2 linked regions of the Synechococcus elongatus PCC 6301 genome follow. The protein of the gene in region 1 interacts with the protein of each later gene in a pairwise test. Links are inferred from orthologs where the notes say so. Each region holds a gene or a part of one and is shown in the gene's direction. Other genes may lie near its edges.

Evidence for each region.
Region 2: the proteins of pcrA (region 1) and lpdA interact in binary tests that used the Escherichia coli proteins (3 or more experiments, as listed by UniProt). The link is inferred for Synechococcus elongatus PCC 6301 from one-to-one orthologs.

What each region holds. Positions count from the first base shown.
Region 1 is NC_006576.1:2,064,763-2,069,085, reverse strand. The notes cover bases 381-3,428. They hold pcrA (DNA helicase PcrA), read left to right. Parts: upstream 381-736; coding sequence 737-3,121; downstream 3,122-3,428. Other genes in these bases: SYC_RS10240 (hypothetical protein), read right to left, coding at 3,216-3,428; SYC_RS10250 (hypothetical protein), read right to left, coding at 381-524. Outside these bases: more of SYC_RS10250, read right to left, coding at 72-380; more of SYC_RS10240, read right to left, coding at 3,429-3,494; SYC_RS10235 (Fur family transcriptional regulator), read left to right, coding at 3,604-4,053; SYC_RS10230 (Dps family protein), read right to left, coding at 4,252-4,323. UniProt on the Escherichia coli protein: A helicase with DNA-dependent ATPase activity. Unwinds DNA duplexes with 3'-5' polarity. Translocates on single-stranded DNA with 3'-5' polarity. Initiates unwinding more efficiently from a nicked substrate than double-stranded DNA.
Region 2 is NC_006576.1:392,388-396,560, forward strand. Bases 496-3,393 are described here. They hold lpdA (dihydrolipoyl dehydrogenase), read left to right. Parts: upstream 496-1,173; coding sequence 1,174-2,613; downstream 2,614-3,393. Other genes in these bases: SYC_RS01820 (TrmH family RNA methyltransferase), read left to right, coding at 496-1,115; trpC (indole-3-glycerol phosphate synthase TrpC), read left to right, coding at 2,690-3,393. Also shown: SYC_RS01815 (lysylphosphatidylglycerol synthase transmembrane domain-containing protein), read left to right, coding at 1-370; more of SYC_RS01820, read left to right, coding at 339-495; more of trpC, read left to right, coding at 3,394-3,577; regulatory protein SipA, read right to left, coding at 3,884-4,120. UniProt on the Escherichia coli protein: Lipoamide dehydrogenase is a component of the glycine cleavage system as well as of the alpha-ketoacid dehydrogenase complexes.

The sequences.
Region 1 (4,323 bases):
TCACGCTCGGTTAATCAGGACTGCTAGAGCCGCTTTGACCGCCTCAGATGAGAGCGGCCTCTCTCAATTGATCAGCAGGTCGAATAGGAGGTGGAATTCGAAAAAGATCCCGATGAGAAATAGAGGCAACCGTTGGAATCGCTGGAAAGACTGGAATCACCAGAGGAGTTGTAAATCGTGCTGCCCCGACCTGTACCGCCATTGCCATTACCGACTACCGTCTGCAGGGCGCGACCACAGTTCGCGATCGCTGTATTCACCGCTGTACTGGGATTGATCCCGCTCACAACCGATTGGGTGTAGTTGGTTTTGACGCAATTCAAGCTCCAGGCCACCAAGCTGTCGCTGGGGGCGTAGCCCATCTGGGCCTGAAAAGAGGCAGTGAAGCTGCGGACAAATTCGTAATCATCTTGTGTAGTCCAAGCCGGATAGGCCTGAGCAGGCAGCGTGAGCCCCGTGAGACCGATCGCGATCGCAGTAACGGGAGCGATCGCAGAACCCAGTTTGTGCAAGGAGAAAATCATGGCCGTTTGGGAAAAGAGAGCAGGTCGCCTCAGCGGCGGTTGTGCTTACTCTCGTTGCTGCATTGCGCGATCGCTGTGACCCTGGTCCGCCACCGTTGTGATTTTGATCACAGGGAGATCGAGGGCGATCGCCCAGCCCTTACGGGCGGTGATTCAGAGCGGAGCGATAACCAGAGACGATAGGCTGAGGAGCAGCCCTGTTTGCGATCGCAATGTCCAGCGACTTTCTAAGCCAGCTCAATACCTCCCAACGTCGAGCCGTCGAACACTACAGCGGGCCGCTGTTGGTGGTTGCTGGTGCTGGTTCTGGCAAAACGCGGGCACTCACCTTTCGGATTGCCCATCTGCTGCGACAGCATCGGGTCGGTCCAGAAAACATTTTGGCGGTGACCTTCACCAATAAAGCGGCGAAGGAAATGAAGGAGCGGCTGGAGCGCTTATTTGCTCAGCAACTGGCGGAGTTGCAGTACGGCCAGCCCTTCACGACACTGCGAGAAATAGAAAAAACTCAACTGCGATCGCGTGTCTATCGCGAAGTTACCAAGGATTTGTGGATTGGCACTTTCCACGCAATTTGTGCACGGATTCTTCGCTTTGATATCGACAAGTATTGCGATCCCAATGGCCGCCGTTGGACAAAGCAGTTCTCCATCTTTGATGAAAATGATGTCCAAGGCTTAATCAAAGAGATTGTTGGCAATCAGCTCAATTTAGATACCAAGAAGTTTGAGCCAAAATCTGTTCGCTACACAATCAGCTCGGCTAAGAACAATGGTTGGTCACCCGATGAATTTGAGCGCCAGCAGCCGAACTATCGGGGCCGCGTGATCGGTGAGGTCTATCGGCGTTATTTAGATCAACTAGCGGCAAATAATGCTCTTGATTTCGATGACTTGTTGCTGATTCCAGTGCAACTCTTCCGGCAAAACGAACAGGTTTTGGCCTATTGGCATCAGCGCTTTCGCCATGTTTTGGTTGATGAGTATCAGGATACAAACCGCACTCAGTACGATTTGATTCGGCTGCTGACAACGAATGGTGCTGAAACGCGAGATTTTGATCCGTGGAATCATCGCTCAGTCTTTGTCGTAGGCGATGCTGATCAGTCAATCTATTCTTTCCGAGCCGCAGACTTCACCATTCTGATGGGCTTTCAGGATGATTTTGGCGATCGTCTGCCGGATGATGACACTCGCACGATGGTCAAGCTGGAAGAAAATTATCGTTCGACTGAAAACATTCTTCAGGCTGCCAATGAGCTAATTCGTAACAACACTGAGCGCATCGATAAGGTTTTGCGCCCCACCCGAGGTAGTGGCGAAGCGATCGCCTGCTATCGGGCTGACGATGAAATGGCCGAAGCGGAGTATGTTGTTCAACAAATTCGCCAGCTTGAGCAACAGCATCCTGAGTTGAATTGGGGCGATTTTGCAATTCTCTACCGCACTAACGCTCAACCGCGAGCCTTTGAAGATTCTCTCGTTCGCTGGAATGTTCCCTACACCGTCATTGGTGGCTTGCGGTTCTATGATCGCCGCGAAGTCAAAGATATCTTGGCCTATCTGCGGGCGATCGCCAATCCCTTCGATGCGGTTAGCTTACTACGGGTGGTGAACGTTCCTAAACGCGGCGTGGGCAAAACCACGATTGGCCGATTGGTTGATGCTGCGCAAGAGCTAAATGTACCCCTTTGGGAAATCCTGAGTGATTCCGAAACGGTGCAAAACCTGGCGGGGCGATCGGCGAAAGGCATCCTAGAGTTTGCTAATTTAGTTCAGCATTTTCAAGATCAAGCAGATGAATTACGCCCCTCCGAATTGATTCGCCAGCTCTTAGAAGCATCTGGTTATATTGCTGAATTACAACGCAGCGGCACTGGTGAAGACGAGGACCGTCGTCGGAACTTGGAAGAGTTGGTGAATGCAGCTGTTCAACATGAGGAGGAGAATGATGACCCTAGCCTGATTGGCTTTTTGGGAACAGCTTCACTAGCCTCAGATGCAGATAACAAAGAAGCGAACCAGCAAGTCTCATTAATGACTTTGCATGCTTCAAAAGGCCTTGAGTTTCCGGTTGTTTTTCTAGTTGGACTAGAACAGGGCCTCTTCCCCAGTTTCCGATCGCTCGACGATCCGCGCGCCGTTGAAGAAGAACGACGCCTCTGCTACGTCGGCATCACACGCGCCCAAGAGCGACTGTTCTTGACCCATGCCAGTGCTCGTCGTCTGTGGGGTGGAGGTCGAGAGCCCGCCATTTCCTCCAATTTCCTGAGTGAACTACCGGCAGAACTGATCGTGGGTCACTCACCACAGACCCGTCGTCAGACCCAAGCAAACTTCAAGCCACCGGTTACCCATGAGCGCCGCGCCAGCCTGCGCGATCGCGTGGCCGCGAATGCAGCCAAAGTGCAACAAGTTCAGCAACCGGCCCGCCATTGGCAAGTCGGCGATCGCCTTCAGCATCGTCAGTTTGGCGTTGGACGCATCACCCGAATTTTCGGTGCGGGCGATCGCCAATCGATTGTGGTCCAGTTCAGCGGCGCGACAGGTCAGCGCATCCTCGATCCACGCCTAGCACCGATTGAACCCCTCGGTTGAGGCCAAAGCGATCACTCTCCCATCCAGGAATGGGTCAATATCCTGCTGTCTAAGACAACGGGCGATCGCCGGACCGGTGATCGCAACAGTCGATTTAGCCTGGGCTCTGGACCGCGATCGCCGCTGCCCAATCTGGGCCTAGGGAAATCAGGCGATCGGGAAGAATACGCACCAGTACAGACCCGAGGGGCGACCGCGCCTCAATTCTGATCTGCTGACGGGACTGCAACTGCAGCGCCTCTTGCACAGCTGGGGGCAACTCCAGTACCGCTAAGTCGCAGTAGAGCGGGGCGATTGCTAGGCGAATGCCCGCCTCACAATTCAGCACCGGAGCATTGCCCCCGAAGTGAGAGATTTTGGGTAACACCGTCATGCTTACCTGCTGAACTTGAGAATAACTAACAGCTGTTGTTGACATCGAACACTGTTTATCTTAGGTTGGCGCTGCTTTAGTTGCAATTAACTTTCAACTGGTGCCAACAGTGACCGTTTCCTCGCTATCGGCAGTCCGAGTGGCCGCGCTCCGCAGTGCTTTGGAGCAGGCAGGGTATCGCCTCACCCCCCAGCGCTACTGGATTGCAGAGATTTTTGAGGGACTGGCTCAGGGTGAGCATCTCAGCGCGATTGATCTGCAGCGTCACCTCAGCGATCGCCAAACCCCCTTATCCAAATCCACCATCTATCGCAGTCTCGAGAGCCTCTGCCATGCCGCTTGGCTGCGCTGCATCACCTTAGACCGTAAGCAACGTTGCTACGAGTTGAATCGTGAGGGTACTCACTACCACCTCACCTGCCTGCATTGCCAAGCGGTGATTGAGTTTCTCGACGATCGCGTCATCCACCTGAGCGAGGGCATCGCCGATCGCTACGGCTTTCAACTACTGAACTGCCAGCTCTTGATCATGGGCATTTGCGCTGCTTGTCGCTACTAGTAAGCCGCTTATTGAGAATAAGTTGCACCACTATAAAAACGTGCTAAAGTCTTGCATAAGTCAAAAGTTAGGATTCATTCTCAATTGTCAAGGAATTTGTTCCGTCCTGTCCTGTCGAGAACAATGACCCACACAAAAAAAGGCAGCTGGCTGAAGCTCGCTGCCCCTCTGGGGATGAATCATTCAGTGACTTGCAGGTTAGGCAAGCTTGAGGCTGTCGGGAGCCAAGAAGTGAGCAATGTGATAAGCCCGTTCTTCGGTCTTCAGCAA
Region 2 (4,173 bases), 1.7 Mb from region 1 along the record:
GCTGATTTCGCTGCTCACTTGGGCGATCGGAGGGGTCGTGCTCTACGGCTGTTTTCAGGTGTTGCAAGCCGAGATCAATCTGCCGACAGCGATCGTAATTCGAGCCGCTGTGGGTTTGGGTGGAGTACTAACGCTGCTCCCCGGCGGCTTGGGGGGGGCAGAAGCTGCCTCGATTTCCTTGGCGTTGCTCTACGGGGCCGATCGCGATCAAGCGATTGCAGCGACGGTGCTGCTTCGTCTGCTCACTCTTTGGTTCCCGATCGCGATCGGTTGGGTAGCCTTGCATCGCCAAACACGTACCCTCAAATCTCTCGCGTTGTCTTCTCTCCCTGACACTGATGCTGACCAGTCGCCAAAATCCTCTCACTAAACAAATTCGCCAACTGCATCAGGCCAAAGGTCGCCGGCAAATGGGGGCTTTTCTGCTGGAGGGAACGCACCTCTTGCAGGAGGCGATCGCAACGAACTGGCCGCTATTGCAGGTCTGCGCGACCCCAGCCTGGCAGAATCAACACCCGCAACTCTGGCAGCAGGCGATCCAAGCGGCACCGGAACAAACGGTGAGTGACGATTTACTGGCCTATCTCTGCACTACGGTCAATCCGGATGGAGTAGTGGCGATCGCAGCACGGCAGCCCCAGCGTCAACCGCCCACTTCAGCCTCCTTGCTGATTGCCGTCGAAACCCTGCAGGATCCTGGGAATCTCGGTACGATCATTCGTACTGCGGCGGCGGCGGGGGCTGATGGTCTCTGGCTGACAGCAGACGGCGTTGACCCCGATCATCCCAAGGTGTTGCGTGCCTCGGCGGGGCAATGGTTCCGACTCCCGATCGCGATCGCCACAGACCTGGGGCAAACCCTACGGAGCTGGCAGCAACAGGGTTATCAGATTGTCTCGACGCTGCCGCGAGCGACGACAACCCTTTGGCAAGCAGACCTCACTCGCCCGACCGTTCTGTTGCTTGGCAATGAAGGGGCAGGGCTGAGTCCAGACCTCGCAGCGATTGCGGATTCCGCCGTCACAATTCCCCAAGCGGCGGGGGTGGAATCTCTGAATGTGGCGATCGCGGCAGCCCTCTTGCTTTACGAAGCCCGCCGTCAGCGACAGAGCTAGCCGCATTGCCGCCGTACAATGGCGAAATGCTTCTGCAATCGGCTGGGAGAACACAAGGGTGAGCAGCGAGTTTGACTACGACGTCATTGTCATTGGGGCCGGCTATGGCGGTTTTGATGCGGCCAAACACGCCTGCGAAAAAGGTCTGAAGACGGCGATCGTGGAAGCCCGTGACCTTGGCGGCACCTGCGTGAATCGCGGTTGCGTGCCTTCCAAAGCACTACTGGCAGCCTCAGGTCGCGTGCGGGAAATTACCGATACCGACCACCTGCAGAACTTCGGGATTCAAGTCCAAGGCGTCAGCTTCGATCGCCAAGCGATCGCCGATCACGCCGCCAACTTGGTCGATACCGTCCGCACCAACTTGGGCAATACCCTCGAGCGGCTCGGGGCTGAGATTTTGATGGGGCGCGGTCGTTTGGCCGGTAGCCAGCGCGTCACCGTCACCGCTGCCGATGGGACTGAAAAGACCTACAGCGCTCGCGATGTGATTCTGGCGACGGGTTCCGACCCCTTTGTACCGCCCGGCATTGAAATCGATGGCAAAACCGTCTTTACCAGCGACGACGCCCTCAAGCTGGAAACGCTACCCCAGTGGATCGCCATCATTGGCAGTGGCTACATCGGTCTTGAGTTCTCCGATGTCTACACAGCGTTGGGCTGCGAAGTGACGATGATCGAAGCCCTCGATCGCCTCTTGCCCACCTTTGACCCTGATGTGGCGAAAGTTGCCCAGCGATCGCTGCTGGATGGTCGCGACATCGAAACCCGCACGGGTGTTTTGGCGCGCAAAATTACGCCGGGCTCGCCGGTTGTGATCGAACTGGCCGACTTCGAAACCAAAGAACTGGTGGAAGTGCTGGAAGTCGATGCTTGCCTAGTCGCCACCGGGCGGATTCCCAGCACCAAAAATCTGGGCTTGGAAACCGTTGCTGTCGAAGTCGATCGCCGTGGCTTCATTCCCGTGGACGATGGCATGCGCGTCCTCCGCGATAGCAAACCTGTGCCCCACCTCTTCGCTGTTGGCGATGCCACCGGCAAGCTGATGTTGGCTCACGCTGCAGCAGCTCAGGGTGTGGTCGCGATCGAAAACATCACCGGCCACCCACGCAGCGTCGATTACCGCAGCATTCCGGCGGCCACCTTCACCCACCCCGAAATCAGCTCGGTCGGCCTCAGTGAAGCGGATGCAAAAGCCTTGGGTGGTCAAGAAGGGTTCGAAGTGGGCAGCGTCCGCAGCTACTTCAAAGCCAACTCCAAAGCCTTGGCTGAGGCGGATGCCGATGGGTTTGCCAAGGTGCTGTTCCGCAAAGATACGGGCGAAGTGCTCGGGGCTCATATCTTTGGGCTGCATGCGGCAGATTTGATCCAAGAAGTCGCTAACGCGATCGCCCGTCGCCAGTCGGTCAAAGAGCTCGCCTTTGAGGTTCACACCCACCCGACCCTGAGTGAGGTGATCGAGTCCGCTTACAAACAAGCTGCTACCGCGATCGCCTAAATCCCTGTCCTGCTCAGCGATCGCTTGCCCAATCGAGGCTGAGCGATCGCAACCCTGTCATTTGCGCCCTACCGCCATGGAAGTCCGCCGCCGTCCCCCCAATCCAGCTGTGCATGTTGCCAGCCTCACCTATCAGGTCAAGGTGCCGGGGAGCAGCCCCAGCAACATCCTCGAAGAGATTGTTTGGTATAAGGAGCGCGAGGTGAATGCTTGGCGAGAGCAGCTGCCGCTGCAGCAGCTCCAGAACCAAGTCCGCGGCTTGACCCAAACGCCCCGTGACTTTTTGGCAGCACTGCGACAGGCACCGACTCGACCGGCCGTGATTGCCGAAGTCAAAAAAGCATCTCCTAGCAAAGGCGTACTGCGAGAAGATTTCGATCCCGTGGCGATCGCCCAAGCCTATGCGGCTAATGGGGCGGCTTGCATTTCGGTGCTGACCGACGAGAAGTTTTTCCAAGGCGGCTTCGAAAATCTACAGCGGGTGCGAGCAGCAGTCGATGTACCGCTGCTCTGCAAAGACTTTGTGATCTACCCCTATCAGATCTACAAAGCCCGCTTACTGGGGGCCGATGCCGTGCTGTTGATCGCGGCGATTCTTTCGGATGCTGACCTGCGCTACTTCCTGAAGATCGCCCACAGTCTGGGACTCAATGCGCTGGTGGAAGTGCATAGCCTGCCGGAACTTGAGCGTGTCCTTGCCTTGGATGATCTGCGGCTGGTTGGCATTAACAACCGCAACCTCAAGACTTTTGTGACCGATCTGGCGGTGACAGAGCATCTTGCTGCCCAATGCCGCGATCGCGATTTGCTCTTGGTCAGTGAATCGGGTTTGTTCACCGGCGCCGATCTCGATCGCGTTACCCAAGCTGGCGCACAGGCCGTCTTGATCGGTGAATCGCTGGTCAAGCAACCGGATCCAGGCTTGGCACTGCAGCAGTTAGTTGGCGATCGCCCCTCAGCCTAAGCTGTCCTGCAACAGCCTTCACTAGAAGCCACTCAGGACGCTTGTACTCGAGCCAACTTACCTCTCACCAGAGGTCAACACCGGCTAGTTTTACCCGCAGCGATCGCCCCTCCACCGATGAGCCCTACCCGAAATCTTGTTGCGGGGGGCTGGGGGAGTCGAGTCTCCCAGTGCGTGGGTGGGGTGCGCAATCACCCCCACGGACAGACGCTTCACAACTCCAGCCCAGACTGGATTTTCCTAAGCCATTCCAAGGTTGTCCCATGCCTCACTCCAGTGGAGGCGAGGGGCTCCTTTGATTCAGACCTAACCTTCGCTACTACTAGCGCCCGATTCCACCTTGGACAGGAACTGCGTATCCAGCAGAAAAGAGCCGCGATCAAACAGCACTACCCAGTAGCCACCGGGACGGAGGCCCGTGATCGTTCCCTGTTCACCGACTGCTAGCAAGTCGGGCGGCCGCAGCATCGGCAACGGGTCAGCACTTTTTAGGTAGGGTGGCTGAGCGGCCAAGCGGACGCGATCGCCGATTGCAAAATCCATAGAGTGGTGAGGGTAGACTCCTAAAAGGTCATTCTCGGAGATGATGCCGTGCT